Regions from separate parts of the Shewanella sp. QJM3NY_23 genome, predicted to be linked through region 2. Evidence: predicted binding sites of a transcription regulator. Region 2 holds the regulator's gene; each other region holds the start of a gene.

What was found. Region 2 encodes LexA, which represses DNA repair genes until DNA is damaged. Its sites were predicted from a motif close to TACTGTATNNNNATACAGTA; they were not measured.
Region 1: a site for LexA is predicted at 1,726-1,745, ahead of dinB (DNA polymerase IV). Genes of this name have one in related genera too.
Region 3: a site for LexA is predicted at 2,511-2,530, ahead of recG (ATP-dependent DNA helicase RecG). Genes of this name have one in related genera too.
Region 4: a site for LexA is predicted at 1,476-1,495, ahead of recA (recombinase RecA). Genes of this name have one in related genera too.

Annotation. Positions count from the first base shown of each region.
Region 1 is NZ_CM149657.1:2,893,296-2,897,492, forward strand. It holds gene dinB (DNA polymerase IV) at 621-1,700, opposite strand; gene bfr (bacterioferritin) at 1,976-2,443, opposite strand; gene bfr (bacterioferritin) at 2,453-2,926, opposite strand; gene nqrM ((Na+)-NQR maturation NqrM) at 3,242-3,463, opposite strand; gene AC0VXX_RS12840 (FAD:protein FMN transferase) at 3,570-4,197, opposite strand, start outside.
Region 2 is NZ_CM149657.1:106,278-110,474, forward strand. It holds gene ctaD (cytochrome c oxidase subunit I) at 1-208, opposite strand, end outside; partial or broken gene coxB (cytochrome c oxidase subunit II) at 227-1,339, opposite strand; gene AC0VXX_RS00495 (cell division inhibitor SulA) at 1,740-2,249, opposite strand; gene lexA (transcriptional repressor LexA) at 2,246-2,863, opposite strand; gene yrfG (GMP/IMP nucleotidase) at 3,213-3,884, opposite strand; gene nudE (ADP compounds hydrolase NudE) at 3,981-4,197, shown strand, end outside.
Region 3 is NZ_CM149657.1:3,658,076-3,662,272, forward strand. It holds gene AC0VXX_RS16155 (AMP-binding protein) at 1-1,202, shown strand, start outside; gene AC0VXX_RS16160 (calcium/sodium antiporter) at 1,378-2,310, shown strand; gene recG (ATP-dependent DNA helicase RecG) at 2,582-4,197, shown strand, end outside.
Region 4 is NZ_CM149657.1:1,093,951-1,098,147, forward strand. It holds gene mutS (DNA mismatch repair protein MutS) at 1-1,269, opposite strand, end outside; gene recA (recombinase RecA) at 1,603-2,664, shown strand; gene recX (recombination regulator RecX) at 2,678-3,127, shown strand; gene alaS (alanine--tRNA ligase) at 3,524-4,197, shown strand, end outside.

The DNA.
Region 1 (4,197 bases), 1.3 Mb from region 2:
CGCGGTTTTGGCCCTTGGCGGCATGGATGCCGCCGTGGAGCGTATAGGGATATATTCACAGCGAGCCAAAAGAGCGCTTGCACATAACGCCTGCGGCAGGCTATTAATTGCCATTAAGGTGCGTTTTCATAGCACATCAATAAATGAAAATTCAGCATAACGCTGCTCAAGTAAACTTAAAAAAATGCCATACCTTCACTTCAAGGCCACCACACTTTGGGGCAAAACTGAGTTAGCTTTCTACTCGCCACTCACACCAAATGCAGTCAAATCGAAGAGATGAAATAGCCCTGTGTAGATACAGCTGCGGACGTTGATGGCAGGGATACCATCGTCGAGCCTCCACGGATGGCTCACAACGATATCCCTATCTAAAAGCCAGTTCGACATCCTTGTCTCTCGTTCACGAGTATATGGCTGTCGCCAAGCTCACCGTGTAGCAGAAGTGTTTACACATAAGGTCGTTCTGTCACATCCATGTGATCACGACATTTGCGCATCCATGCACTGCACCCGCCGGACAGGCGATTGACCACAGTGAAGGTACGCCTTCAAATACTCTAAACCAATACCAACTAAACCAAACGAAAAAATGACAAACCTTCATTTGAAGGCTAACCCTAAAACCCGAGATCCATCTGTGCAGCATTAAATTCATCTTCACTGTCACTGATGACAGCAGCACTCTCTAACCCTACCGACACACCGAGCAAGCGGATGCCGCGTCCCTCTTGGCGTGCTAACGCTTGCGATAACAGGTCATAAAACAATTTAACCGACACCTGATCGCTGCGATGCTCTATCGTGGTCTGTTTAAAATCATCAAATTTAAGTTTAACCACTTGCTTATGAATACGTCGCGCCGACGCGCTGCGACTAATGCGTGCCCCTAACTCTTGGATAAGTTGCGGCATAACCGATTCACACTGCTCCAAGGTATAGATATCCTTGGCCAGCGTAGTTTCGACTCCCACCGACTTTCGTTCCCGATGAGGCGAAATACTGCGATTATCGATCCCTTGTGCTCGCTCGACTAAGACACCACCAAACTTACCGAAACGCTCGATTAACGCCGTTTTAGAACACTGCTGCACATCCAAACAGGTGTTCAATCCCATCTGCGCTAACTTGGCGGCAGTGACTTTTCCCACTCCGGGGATCTTTATCAGGGGTAAGGTTTTAACAAATTCGGTTATGGCATCCGGGGTGATCACATATTGGCCATTGGGTTTATTGAGATCGGAGGCAATTTTGGCTAAAAACTTAACTGGGGCTATCCCAGCCGATGCAGTGAGACCTGTAAGGTCAAATATCTCTTGCCTAATCGCTTCTGCAATTAAGGTCGCAGAGCCTTTATGGGCATCGCAATCGGTGACATCGAGGTAGGCTTCATCGAGCGATAAGGGTTCGACTAATTCGGTATAGCGATTAAAGACGCTGCGGATCTGAGTGGAGACCGCTTTATACACATCCATTCGACCCGGCACCAAAATTAAATCGGGACACAACTTTAAGGCATAGGCTGAGGCCATAGCCGAGCGTACACCAAATTGCCGAGCCTGATAATTACAGGTACTGATCACCCCGCGGCGATCGCTGCGCCCGCCCACGGCTATCGGCTTGTCTCTTAACTCGGGAAAATCTCGCATTTCAACTGCCGCATAAAAGCAGTCCATGTCCACATGAATAATCTTTCTCAATGGGCATTACCTCCACCCGCAAGAATACTGTATATTTAAACAGTGCACAAACACTTATCCATGCCAACTCACCTAAACCTGCCACAGCAGTAGGCTTAAAGGCCCTACCGCCTTAAGCGTAAACAAAAAACCACAGCATTATGCTGTGGCTTAGATCTAACGTTTTAGCTATCGGCTACTTTTATCCGCCATGATTAGAACAACCAAAGTGAACTTGGAGCAATTCAAATAACCGCGACTTGCACTACCTTAGTTGCAGCCCACAGCTTATAACCTTACATCTTAGACTGCAGGTAATTTTGCAGCCCAATTTTATCGATGAGACCCAGTTGTTTCTCTAACCAATACATGTGATCTGACTCGGTTTCCTCAAGTAATACCTCGAGCAATTCGCGTGAGACATAATCTTTGTGGGCTTCACATAAGGCGATGGCTTTACGCAGGTTATCGGCAACTTGATACTCATAGTTAAGATCATTTTGTAGCATCTCTTGCGGATCTTTACCTATGTGCAGTGCTTCGCGGCTGGCTACATCGGGTGTGCCCTCGAGAAACAGTATGCGCTCGACCAACTTTTTGGCATGTTCACGCTCATCGTCTGACTCATGGGAAATGCGCTCATGTAGCTCAGTTAAGCCCCAATCGTCGTACATCAGCCCGTGTACAAAATATTGATCCATCGCCGACAATTCGCCAGTAAGCAATTGATTAAGTGTATTAATAACGTCTTGATTACCTTTCATCCTAAACTCCTACTCTGACTCTATCTGCGCTTGTAAATAGTTCTGAATCCCTGTCATCTTTATCAAGTCTTGCTGCGCTTCAATCCAATCAAGATAGGCCTCTTCATCTTCGAGTAGATCTTCTAGGATTTCACGGCTGACATAATCTTGCTCAGACTCACAGAGACTTATCACGTTACGTAGTTCACTCAATTGTGCTTCGAGCATGGTTTTATCGCATTGCAGCATCTCTTGTGGATTTTCGCCAATATGCAGTTTTTCAAGTTGCTGCAGGTTAGGCAGCCCTTCGAGAAACAATACCCGCTCAATTAACTTGTCGGCATGTTTCATGTCCTGTATCGACTTTTTATAACATTTTTCGTTGAGCTCTTCTAAACCCCAATTTTTATACATACGCGCATGTAAAAAGTATTGGTTAATGGCGGTGAGCTCAAATGTCAAAATCTTATTGAGATGCCGAATGACATTCGGATGACCTTTCATAGCAATTATCCTTATGTTCTATGAGAAATAGTGAGTATCTGACCACGTTACTAACGCTGACAGTGTCGATGAGCCTCATGCTCTTACACTGCAGGGCAATAATCTGTAATACCACTCTCAAGCTACTGGATCACGCCAATGAATACAATGTTGTGAGGGGGCTTAGCAAGATTCACCAAGGGATCCTTGGCCGTGATGGGATAACAGTATAGCCTAAAGTGATAGTAACAAACGGTGATACGCTGGGAATGCGACATTGAGAGGACAATAAAAAAGGCACCGATATCGGTGCCTTTGTGACATAAAATTAAGGGATTATATGATGCGGTCTTGATTAAATTTGTTGCTGCGCTCTTCTTCAGCCATTTTAGCTTTACGCTTGTCGCACGGATCATCGCAATCGCACGCTTTATCGATGCCTAAGGCACCTAATCCACCACAGCTACCCGCAACTACTTTTTGCTTGACGATATAACCTATCGACATTAATACGAAAAAAAGCAGTAATACCACAAACGCCGCTAAAAAATTGCCCATCATATACTCCAAATGCTTACCACCTACACTGCAGGCAATATGCGTCAAAAATCAATTGGGTGACTCTGCCAAACACCTCTAGATGCATGACAGCGTCTGTATTATATCACAAGCCAACGAAGGGCTTAAACGCATCACTATAATAGACCTTGAAACCGTCAGGCTGTTTTTCTATTAGCATGATGGCAAGATGGTGCTCTTGGGCCAAGGCTAATGAGTCTTCAGTGCCCATCACCATCATAGCGGTCGCGTAGCCGTCGGCTATCATACTTTGCTTATGCAGCACAGTGACAGAAGCGAGGCGATGATTCACCGGATAACCGGTTCTAGGGTCAATAATATGGGTAAAGCGTTGACCGTCTTCTTCGTAGTAATTACGATAATCACCTGAGGTTGCCATCGCCATATTGCCGGGTGTTATCACCTGCTGAACTTGACGTTCATCAATATCGGGCTGCTCGATCGCTATACGCCATGGACTGCCATCGGCTTTAGTGCCATATAGGCTGACTTCTCCGCCAATCTCCACCAAATAACCTTTAGGCTGATATTTAGCCAAAAGGTGAGCCACCTTATCAACTCCAAAGCCTTTAGCAATGGAAGATAAATCGACATATAAATCTGGGTTGTCTTTACGCAGCTTTAACCCATCAACACTTAAATGCTCGATGCCTGTTTTTGCTCTGGTCTGGGCGATTAGCTCGTCGCTAGGCACTTTGACGGGGCGCTTATCG
Region 2 (4,197 bases):
GCTGAAACAGTTCGGCTCGGATCACCATGGCCATGGCACCGCCAGTAAGAAACATAATAAAGCTGAACCACAGGTATAAGGTGCCGATATCTTTATGATTAGTGGTAAATAGCCAACGCTTTATGCCGGTTGGGTGAGCTTCGTGGTGTTCGTTAGACTCTTCAATATGAGCGGCATCCATATTGGCTTCGCGCGTTGTTGTATTCATCATGCCTCCCTATTGACCATGTTGACTAACGTCAGCGGCTTGGACGGTATCACCGACATCATTGCCCCAAGCGTTACGCTCATATGTCACCACAGCCGCTATCTCCTGTGGTGTTAGCTGTCCAGCGAAGGCTTGCATTGCAGTGCCCGCCTTACCATTAACAACAATATCGATATGTGCTGTGACTGGGCCGGTGGCAATGGCGCTGGCTTTTAATCCGGGGAACACCCCTGGAAGTCCCATGCCATTTGGCTGGTGGCAGGCGGCGCAGCGTGCCATGTATATCTGCTCACCTTGGGTCATCAGTTCATCCATAGATAAGGTTTGCGATAATGAGGCTTCGGTCGCGGCGGCGGCGATTGTGGCTTGGTTTTTTTGCTCATCGATCCAGATATCAAAATCGGCTTCAGACAACACTTCAACCACTATGGGCATAAAGCCGTGATCCTTACCGCACAGTTCTGCACATTGGCCGCGGTAAGTGCCGGGTTTATCCACGCGGGTCCAAGCTTCATTGATGAAACCGGGGTTAGCATCTTTTTTTACCGCAAAGGCTGGCACCCACCAAGAATGGATCACATCATCTGAGGTCATCAAGAAACGCACTTTTTTATTAATGGGAAGTACTAGGGGTCTGTCGACTTCTAATAGATAGTTTTCGCCCTTCGTTTCACTGCCTTCAATTTGTGCTCTAGGGGTAGCAAGCAAGCTGTAGTATTCGATATCGTGATCAAAATAACTGTAATGCCATTTCCACTGTGAACCCGTTACCTTGATGGTGATATCTGCATCGCTAGGATCCTCCATGGCGATAAGAGTCTTAGTGGCGGGGATAGCCATCACGATCAAGATAACAAAAGGGACGATAGTCCAAGCTATTTCGACTTTAGTGCTTTCATGAAAATTGGCTGCCACTGCGCCTTTTGAGCGACGATGGTTAATGATGGAGTAGATCATTACCCCAAACACTATGATGCCGATGGCGCAACAGATATAGAGAATGGTCATATGGAGGCCAAAAACCTTACCACTGATCTCTGTTACCCCTGGTGTCATATTAAGGGGCATATCCGCTGCGAATATGGGCGGGGCTAGTAGTAACCCCAGCAAGCTATACCACAGATGCTTCACTAGACTTCTCCTCTGTCAATTGCGAAGGCAACTACAAAGAAAAGTCACACAGTATGTCTCGGCTCCATGCAAACTTTTCAGTTCCCAAAAAAGCAACGATGACTTCATAGTGCGCTGGTGGTATTGATGTTGTTATTGCTGGTGGTCACCACATTTGCACTTACGGCTGACTATATCAGGCTAATTTCAGCTTAACTGGACTTTGCTAGAGATGTTCACTCGCAAGCCAATGAAGCCGACTACTAAATTGTTCGGATATAACAAATAATCGTTGATATCTATTACTAACTTAATCGCTGTTTAAATATTGATCAAGATCACTTTTTTTTATTTTGTTAAAAAAAACAGCGACAAAAAAGCCCCTCGCGGGGCTTAAGTATGGAAAGTTTGAGCAGTAATGCTAGTGCAGTGAGCCAAATAATGATGCTTGGTGGTAGCCCGGATCTTGCTCTGCTAGGGCAGTTACTGGTAGGTGACTATTGGCTTCTTCAATCACAACACCCAGAGCCTGAGTACTTTTGGCGACCAATTGTAAGCGGCGGTAATCGCGTGCATCGAGTGCTTGGGTCCAACTGATCACCGCACTGGACGTACCACTAGTAAGCGCTTTTTCCATCGCCCATAGCGCTTCAACTTCATCTTTGGTGTGCACTAATAAGATTCTATCCATGCGAACACCGGCATCGGCGAGCATCTGTTTATAGCCAATATTCGGTGGGCTAATCAGTACTACCCACTGGCCTTGTTGGCTTAATCTTGCTAATTGCGGTGTTAGCGCTTGCAACTCATGCTTACCTTGGGTGCGACTCGATAATGTCGCAATGGTACAGTGCTGAGTTGGCTTGTGTTGCTTATTCATATCGACCCAAAGGCCGGGATGCCGCGGGGCATTACCCATTAGATTATTCATTGCCAATCTCCGTTGCGGATAACACCTACGGCAAGCCCTTCGATGCTAAGGCTTTGGGTAGATAGGTCGACGACTATCGGTGAATATTCTTCATTTTCGGCGTGAAGATATACAGTATTACCTTTCTTTTCAAAGCGCTTTACTGTGACATCATCTTCGACGCGAGCTACGACAACCTGCCCATTACTGGCTTGCTCCACCTTATGTACCGCAAGTAGATCGCCTTCGAGAATACCAATATTTTTCATGCTATCGCCGCGGACTCTTAAGAGAAAATCAGCGCTTGGGCGAAACATCGCTGGGTCAACTTTGTAGTGTTGCTCAACATGTTCTTGGGCCAAAATGGGTTCACCGGCAGCGACTTGTCCAATCAGTGGTAAGCCAAGATCTTCGCTATCATCTTCTTGAGTTAGCTTAATACCTCGCGAGGTCCCAGGCATTATTTCGATGCAGCCTTTTTTGGCTAAGGCTTTTAAATGCTCTTCGGCCGCATTGGCGCTTTTAAAGCCTAGGCGACGAGCAATTTCAGCTCGGGTAGGCGGCATGCCTGTATCGGCAATATTGCGTTTAATTAATTCTAATATTTCAGCTTGTCTAGGGGTTAATGGTCTCATTACAGATCCTGTCTTTCCATACAGTAACTGTCAGTATATACAGTATTTAAAGTAGCGCAAGGATTAAGCATATTTTTGTCGGCAATGTGGTGGGATTTGCTTAAAACTGGAAAAGAAGGTCGCAGATTTATTTTTATTGCAACCTGACTTTTTAATTTAAATCAATGTTATGAATTTGATTTTACGGAAAGGATTCATTGGGTGTCGCTGAGTGGCGCGATTGCTCTCTTATCTGTTGAGGTGATCTCTCTGCCAAGTTCGGGCGGTGAAACAAATAAGCAGTCAATAGGGTTTGGTTACACCACGCGCCTGCATTTATCCTTATCTTGTGTCATTAAGCGTGGAGCTATTATGGCTTGCTGGCGATAAGGTCATCTAACAGGTGATGGTAATCATGGATTGCGGGAAAGTCGGTAAATATTTTATGGGGCTTTTTACTATCAGGATTGCTTATGCCAAGCAAATACCCAACTCCAGCTTGTTTGGCGGCATGTAAGATAGCTTCGCTGTCATCGATAAATAAACACCGACTGGGTTGCAATTGATATTGGTTAAATAAGCTAGACCAAAATTGAGGGTGCTCTTTAGCAAAACCCGTTTCATGGCTGGAGATCATATGGTCTAACCCTTGCGCTAGCTCTGTGTGTTCTAGTTTGAGTGCTAGGCTATGAGGGTGGGCATTGGTCACTAATATTCTGGTTTTATGCTTTTTAGCCAATGTGTGCAGAAATGGCATGCTGTCTTGGCGTAACTGTATCCTGTCGGCCAATGTGCGTTGCAGCTGCACAATATCCAGTTGCAGTTGTTGCTGCCAGTAGTCGAGGCAATACCAATCCAAGGTGCCAACCACTTGATCGTAGGCTTGTTCTACCAAGACATTAGCTTCATTTAGAGAGATGTTTCTGCTGTGACTTAAGGTTTGCGGCACTAGCTTGAGCCAAAAATGGCTATCAAAGTGCAAATCTAGCAGTGTGCCATCCATATCAAGCAGTACAGTATCGATTTTATCCCAAGGAAACATAAGGTCAGTAAAAAAATTCTATCGTGAGAGTTGTGGATTAGGCCCATCATAGTAAGATTGAACTGTGATGCAAACGTCATTTTATCAGGGACATTCATGTCGGACCAAAAGCCACAGATATTACATACACAAGTTGTTGCCCAGAGTCGGTTATTTCAAATTGAGCAAGTACACCTGAAATTTTCTAATCAGGTCGAGCGCCAGTATGAGCGTATGAAAGGCAGTAATCGTGGCGCCGTAATGGTGGTTCCTGTATTGGGGGAGCAACTGTTGCTGGGCAGAGAGTACGCAGCTGGAACCCACAGCTATGAAC
Region 3 (4,197 bases), 530 kb from region 2:
TGGGCCAGCCTTTGATTGACGCACCGGTTATCACCTCAGATAAAATAATGACCATCATCTACACTTCGGGCTCTACCGGTAAGCCTAAAGGGGCGATACAAACATTCGCCAGTTTTGAATGGACCTGTAAAGCCGTGGTGCGCGATCTAAAAACCGATGTAGAAGATAGGCTACTATCATATCTGCCACTGGCGCACATTACTGAACGCGTGGCGATGGAAGGCTCCTCATTCTATTCCGGCAGTAGTGTGGCCTTCGTTGAAAGTCTCGACAGTTTTGTCGACGATGTTAAACGTGCCAGACCGACGGTGTTTTTCTCTGTGCCAAGGCTTTGGAGCCTATTTCAGAAAAATATTATCGATAAAATTGGCTATACCAAACTGAATTTCTTACTAAAAGTGCCTATCATCAGCAGTATTGTTAAGCGTAAAATCCGCCAAGGATTAGGGCTTGAACACTGTCATCTACTGGGATCCGGCTCAGCGCCTATTCCCCCCTCGCTGATCACTTGGTACCACAAGATTGGCCTAGATATTTGCGAAGCCTGGGGCATGACAGAAAACAGCGCTTACTCCATCATTAACCACCCTTTCAATGTGAGTAAAATTGGCACCGTTGGCCGCGCCGTAGAAGGCTGCAGCATAAAGCAAGCTGACAATGGTGAGCTGTTAGTTAAAAGCCCAGGCCTAATGACTGGTTATTATAAACAACCCGAAACCAGCGCCAGCAGTTTCGATGCCGAAGGCTATTTCCACACGGGAGACTTATGCGCTATCGATGATGAGGGTTATGTGACCATCACAGGACGAGTTAAAGACAACTTCAAAACCTCTAAAGGCAAATATGTGGCTCCAGTGCCAATTGAACGTAAATTGGCACAAGATCCTCACGTTGAGCTCATCTGCATCATAGGCTCGGGCTTACCGCACCCTATCGCCTTGGTGCAACTCTCAGAGGGTGCTGCGCTACAACCTAAAGAAGAGATCCGCGCTTCACTCAAGGCGACACTCGACAGCGTTAATCCGCATCTAGAGTCTCACGAAACTGTCGATGCCATAGTGGTCGTCAGTGAGCCTTGGGATATCGACAACGATGTCCTCACGCCGACACTCAAGATTAAACGCCACGTACTTGAAGAGCGCTTTAGTGCCAAAGTCGATGGGCTGCGCGGCGGTAAAATCCGCTGGGAAGATGAACTTTAAGCCCTTAGGCATAAATTAATCGGTGTAACAGCTAAAAGCACGTCTAAGACGTGCTTTTTTACTATTAATTTAACCGCTTATCTTAAATAAAATTTAATCTTGGTAGTGCGAAATTTTAGTTGCCTTCCGAGTGCGAAAGCCTATCCTTGCCGCCTAACGTTTATTGGAGGTAACCATGTTGACTTTATTAGCCATTATCGGTGGTTTTATTATCCTGACCGCGGGGGCAGAAGCCTTGGTACGCGGTGCTAGCTCGGTGGCATTAAAGTTAGGAATTGCACCTTTAATCATAGGATTAACTATTGTTGCATTCGGTACTAGTGCACCTGAACTGGCTGTAAGCCTTAAATCTGCATTAGCTGGCAACCCAGGTATCGCAATCGGTAATGTCATCGGGTCTAACATTGCCAATATTGGTTTGATCTTAGGCATCACCGCCCTTATTCGGCCAATACAAGTACAGACGCAAATGATCAAACGGGATATCCCCATCATGATCGGCGCCAGTCTACTGTTTTGGGGCTTGATTAACGATGGCGATGTCAGCCTGCTCGATGGTGCACTGCTCACAGCATTGCTAGTGGCCTATTTAGGCTTTAGCTATATCAGCAGCAAAGGGGAAGGAGCCGACGATATTCCAGGCTCAAGTTCGGTACATCCCTTGTTAGCGGCTCTACTCATCGCCGTGGGTATCAGCATGCTGGTTGGCGGTGGTATGCTGTTTGTCGATGGTGCGGTGACACTGGCACAGCAATTTGGGGTTAGCGAGTTAATTATCGGCCTGACCATAGTCGCGATCGGCACCAGCATGCCTGAACTGGTGACATCGGTCGTGGCGGCCCGTAAAGGCGAAAGCGATATCGCCATCGGTAATGTTGTTGGCTCTAACCTTTTTAATATATTGGGTATTTTAGGTATTACTGCACTTGTGCATCCTATTACCTCGGGTGGGTTACAAATTATCGATATGAGTGTGATGCTGGCGCTGGCGCTGATCTTACTGCCTGTGGCGTGGACAGGCTTACGCATTGGGCGCCGCGAGGGGGCCTTACTGCTAGTGGCTTACCTTGCCTATATGGGTTATCTCATTAATAGCGCTATGGGATAACACCGCTAATGAAGCAGCCTTAAACAAGGCCACCAAACCCAATAGCTCAACAAATAGACCTAGGCAAGAGTCCTAGGTCTATTTGTATTTGCCTCACCCCTCTCACGCTTCACCACGCACATGTGCTTTTTCCCTCGGACTGTCGCAGCCCACAGCACGTCAATTTGACTAAGATTGCGTTCAGAGTAAACTCTGATAATATATGTATATATTTACAGTGATTGAGCCAATAGTTGTTTAAATGACTCAATGAATCAAATGGGTATAAAGCGTGGATAGACTCGATCTTATGGCTGTTACAGAGCTAAAGGGCGTTGCGATTAAAATGGCGCAGCGGCTAGATAAGCTCGGCATAAAAACAGTCCAAGATCTCCTATTTCACCTGCCACTGCGCTATGAAGACCGCACCCAGATTTATCCCATTGCTGCGCTTTATCCCGGTAGCTATGGCACCATAGAAGCCGTGATTCAGTCATCGCAAATTATTCAAGGCCGCAAACGTATGCTCACCTGCACCGTACGCGATGACAGCGGCATGATGACCTTACGTTTCTTTAATTTTTCAGTCGCCCAGCGCAACGGTTTAGAAAATGGAGCGACTATTCGCGCCTATGGCGAAGTGCGCCGCGCTAAACATTCGGTAGAGATCATCCATCCAGAATATAAGGTCATACATGGCCCCAGCGATGCAGGGCTCAGTGAAACACTCACCCCTATCTACCCCACTACCGAAGGGCTAAAGCAAGCCAGCTGGATAAAATTGACCGACCAAGCGTTGGCATTGCTCGACAGTGGCGCATTGGCCGAGTTATTACCGCCAGCGCTGCGACCTAATCAGATGTCGCTCATAGAGGCGCTCAAATTACTGCATCGGCCACCCACAGGCACCGACCCTTTTACACTCGAACAAGGCTCTCATCCGGCGCAGCAGCGCTTGATCCAAGAAGAACTACTGGCCCACAATTTGAGTATGTTACAGCTAAGGCAACGCAGTAATCGCGACGCGGCCGTATCGCTCACAGGTAGCGGCCAACTGGTCAATCCGTTTTTAACCGCCTTACCCTTTAGCCCAACTGGAGCCCAGCAACGTGTGGTGGCAGAGATCAAGAGTGATTTACGCCAGCAACATCCTATGATGCGCTTAGTGCAAGGCGATGTGGGATCAGGCAAAACCTTAGTCGCCGCATTGGCGGCGCTACAAGCGATTGAGAGCGGTTATCAGGTCGCCATGATGGCGCCCACCGAACTACTGGCAGAGCAACATGCCAATAACTTTGCCGCTTGGTTTGAGCCACTGGGATTAACCGTGGGTTGGCTAGCGGGCAAGCTTAAAGGTAAGGCGCGCGGCCAGTCTCTGGACATGATAAAAAGTGGTGAAGCCCATATCGTTATTGGTACCCACGCGATTTTTCAAGACAAGGTCGAATTTAATAACCTAGCCCTGATCATTATTGATGAGCAGCACAGGTTCGGCGTACACCAGCGACTGGGACTACGTGAAAAGGGGATCAGTCAGGGCTTTCATCCACACCAATTAATCATGACCGCCACGCCTATCCCGCGCACATTAGCCATGACCGCCTACGCCGATTTAGACACCTCTATTATTGACGAACTACCGCCCGGCAGAACTCCCGTAACCACGGTGGCGGTATCCGATAGCAGACGAGCAGAGGTGATTGAGCGAGTCCGCCAAGCCGCTCTGCAACATAATCGCCAAGCATATTGGGTCTGTACCCTGATTGAAGAATCGGAAGTATTAGAGTGCCAAGCGGCAGAAGACACCGCAGAGGAACTCAAGCAGCAACTACCTGAGTTATCAGTAGGTCTGGTACATGGACGGATGAAGCCCGCAGAAAAGCAAGCCATTATGGCCGATTTCAAAGC
Region 4 (4,197 bases), 990 kb from region 2:
GATCAGCATGGGGGGATTATCGACAATGGCACGGCTCAGCAATGCGTGCTCTTCGGGAAATTCTCCCAGCATTATCGCAAGGTTAGTCAAATGTTGACTATGGCAATTAGCTAATAGTTGTTTGATTGCAGGCAACAAGGATAACGATTGACGTAAGCGAGCAAAGTCGCGAGGACGAGCACTGCGTAGGGCTAAACGGGCGGTGATACGCTCAATGTCTCCCAAGGCTTTTAATTGCTCGTGTAAAGTTTCAACGTCGCCAGAGCTGAGTAGTTCTTCGACCGCATCATGACGGGCGCGAATAGTGTGATGGTTGCGCAGTGGCTCGTGTATCCAGCGCTGCAACATACGGCTTCCCATTGGGGTTGCCGTGTTGTCGAGGATAGCGGCTAAGGTGTTATCGAAGCCACCTTGCAGGTTTTTAGTCAACTCGAGATTACGGCGTGTCGCCGCATCGAGAATAATACTGTCACACTGATTAAAGCGAACAATCGAATTGATATGGGGTAAGGCGGTGCGCTGGGTGTCTTTAACATACTGCATCAGACAGCCCGCGGCTTGAAGCGAGAGCCTAACGTCACCTAACCCAAAGCCATAAAGATCTTTGGTGCCAAATTGTGCCAGTAATAATTGATAGCTAGTGTCGTAGTCAAATTCCCACTCTGGGCGCCGACGTTTGCCATTAAAACTGGCAATAAGGCCCATCTCACTAAAATCTTCACTGTGCAACAGTTCGGCAGGATTAGTGCGCTGTAATTCAGCTTCTAACGCTTCTCTGCTGGGAAGTTCAGTGACAACAAAACGTCCTGAGGAGACATCTAGCGTGGCATAACCGAAGCCGACTTTGCCATGATATACGGCTGCCAATAAATTATCTTGCCGCTCTTGTAATAAGGCTTCATCGGTTAAGGTGCCAGGCGTGACGATACGCACCACTTTGCGTTCAACTGGGCCTTTGGACGTAGCCGGGTCGCCCACTTGTTCACAAATGGCCACCGACACACGTAATTGCACCAATTTTGCTAGGTAGCCTTCGACCGCATGATAAGGAATACCCGCCATAGGGATAGGGTCTCCGCCACTCTTACCGCGAGCGGTTAATGAGATCCCCAGCAGCTCAGAGGCTAACTTGGCATCATCATAGAACAACTCATAAAAGTCACCCATACGATAAAACAGTAACATATCAGGTGCTTCGGCTTTTAGCGTCAGATATTGACGCATCATTGGGGTGTGTTTCTCGAGGTTTTGAATATCAACTGCGTTCATGAAGTAACCAAGGTATCCTGCAAAAAAAGCTCAGCATAACAACCCTTGGGTTGCTAGCGTATGATTGGCGCCAATATTAGCAATAATTTCACTTTAACGGGCGTATTTATCCAGCAAAAATTGTATTATTTAAACTCAACTGAGCTCACCCTTAGGCTAAGTGGCTGTTTTAAATTTAGTAAAAAATAATCATCAACAGCACTTGATACTGTATGATTGTACAGTATACTAGTCAGCATATTGAGACACATAAAGCACAGCTCGTTGTAAGCGCTATGCTTTATCCTAACGGATTTACCACAGCGCAACGCCTGTGATAGAGAGGAAAGCACCATGAAGATAGATGCAAATAAAGAGAAAGCCCTTAACGCGGTTCTAGGTCAAATTGAAAAACAATTTGGTAAAGGATCCATCATGAAGTTAGGTGAAAACCGCTCTATGGATGTTGAGACTATCTCTACAGGCTCTCTATCATTAGATATTGCACTCGGTGCAGGTGGTTTACCCCTAGGCCGTATCGTTGAAATTTATGGCCCTGAGTCATCAGGTAAAACCACATTGACCCTTGAAGTGATTGCGGCAGCGCAGCGTGATGGCAAAGTGTGTGCCTTTATCGATGCCGAGCACGCACTTGACCCGATTTATGCGCAAAAGCTAGGTGTCGATATTGATAACCTATTATGTTCTCAGCCTGATACGGGTGAGCAAGCGTTAGAGATTTGTGACGCCTTGACTCGCAGCGGCGCGGTTGATGTGATCATTGTCGACTCGGTGGCAGCGTTAACCCCTAAGGCTGAAATTGAAGGTGAGATCGGTGACTCACACATGGGCTTAGCGGCGCGTATGATGAGCCAAGCAATGCGTAAGCTTGCCGGTAACCTTAAGCAATCTAACACGCTACTTATCTTCATTAACCAAATCCGTATGAAAATTGGTGTGATGTTTGGTAACCCAGAAACCACAACAGGTGGTAACGCACTGAAGTTTTATGCCTCGGTTCGTCTTGATATTCGCCGTACTGGTGCGATTAAAGATCGTGATGAAGTTATAGGTAACGAAACTCGCGTTAAAGTGGTTAAAAACAAAATTGCTGCGCCGTTTAAGCAAGCTGAATTCCAAATCCTTTATGGCGAAGGCATTAACCGTACAGGTGAGTTAGTAGACCTAGGTGTGGCGCATAAACTGATTGAGAAAGCCGGTGCTTGGTACAGCTATAAAGGTGACAAGATTGGTCAAGGCCGTGCAAACGCAGGTAAATACCTAACAGAAAACCCAGAAATAGCCAAAGAGATTGATACCGCACTGCGTGCCATGCTGCTTGGTGGCTCAAAAGTGGCTGCTGAGCCTGCCGTTAGCGATGAAAATATCGACTTAGAAACAGGTGAAGTGTTTTAAGTATTAACTTGTTATGACAGCTTCTGCTATGCATATCGCGGTTGGGCTCCTTGCCCGCCGCGACTATTCACGCCATCAAATCAAAACTAAACTGCTACAAAAAGGCTTTGAGTTAGGCGAAATTGAGCCTGTGCTCGATCGTTGCATCGACAATGGTTTTTTAGATGATGACCGCTTTGCTGCCTTATTACTGCGTTCTCATATTAGCAAGGGCCATGGCCAAAATCGCATTCGTCAATCGATGGCACAAAAAGGGTTATCGAAAGAGGTGATTGAAAGGGCACTAAACAATAGTGATTGTGACTGGTTTGAGCTAGCAAAATCAAAAGCCAATAAAAAGTTTTCTAATAGCGGACCCATTAGCGATCAAAAAGATCGTGCTAAACGTGTACGTTATTTAATGGGGCAGGGTTATAGCTTCGACCAAATAGCCTATGCGCTAGAGGTTGACCCCGATACCTGATCACCTATTGAGATAACGAATGCTTTTAAGGTATTCATTCTCTAAGGTATCTATTGCCATAACGTATCTGAATCTTGTAAGTCGCTTAAACCCGTCGCCTCCTTTAGCCCGAAGACGCAGCATCGTTATAATTAAATTACGCCATGACATTCGGCGTCCCGACAGCAGGTTAAATGGCTTACATTCTCCTAATGTTAAGCGACTCACCCCTGCTTGCTTTAATAATCATGCTTGCTTGTTATTACCGTTTTGTGCCTTTCTTTTTGTTCGTTTATATCACTTCCTCCGTTAAACCACTGGTTGTTCACTAATAGACTGCTTATAATGCAGGGCTAACTCGAGTGTCGGTGAAGTTTCGATTTTCACCGCGAATGTAACCTAATTCAGGATGATTTCATGTATCAAACCACTGCAGCGCTGAGAAGTGCTTTCTTGGAGTTCTTCCGCAGAAATAGTCACCAGGTAGTGGACAGCAGTTCACTGGTACCTGGCAATGATCCGACCTTGTTGTTCACCAACGCAGGTATGAACCAGTTTAAAGATGTCTTTCTTGGTGAAGACAAGCGCGATTACACCAGGGCGACAACCTCACAACGCTGTGTACGTGCCGGTGGCAAGCACAACGATTTGGATAACGTAGGTTATACCGCGCGTCACCATACCTTCTTTGAAATGCTTGGTAACTTCAGCTTCGGCGATTACTTTAAGCAAGAAGCAATCACTTTCGCTTGGACCTTTCTAACGGAAGAGTTAAAGCTGCCCAAAGAACGTCTGTGCGTCACGATTTATGAAACCGATGATGAAGCCTTCGAGATCTGGAACAAAAAGATTGGTGTTGCGGCTGAAAACATTATTCGTATCGGTGATAACAAAGGCGCTGCTTACGCTTCAGATAACTTCTGGCAAATGGGCGATACCGGTCCTTGTGGTCCTTGTTCTGAAATTTTCTATGATCATGGCGAGCATATCTGGGGTGGCCGTCCTGGCACGCCAGAAGAAGACGGTGACCGCTTCATTGAAATTTGGAACATCGTATTTATGCAGTACAACCGTCAAGCTGACGGTACCAT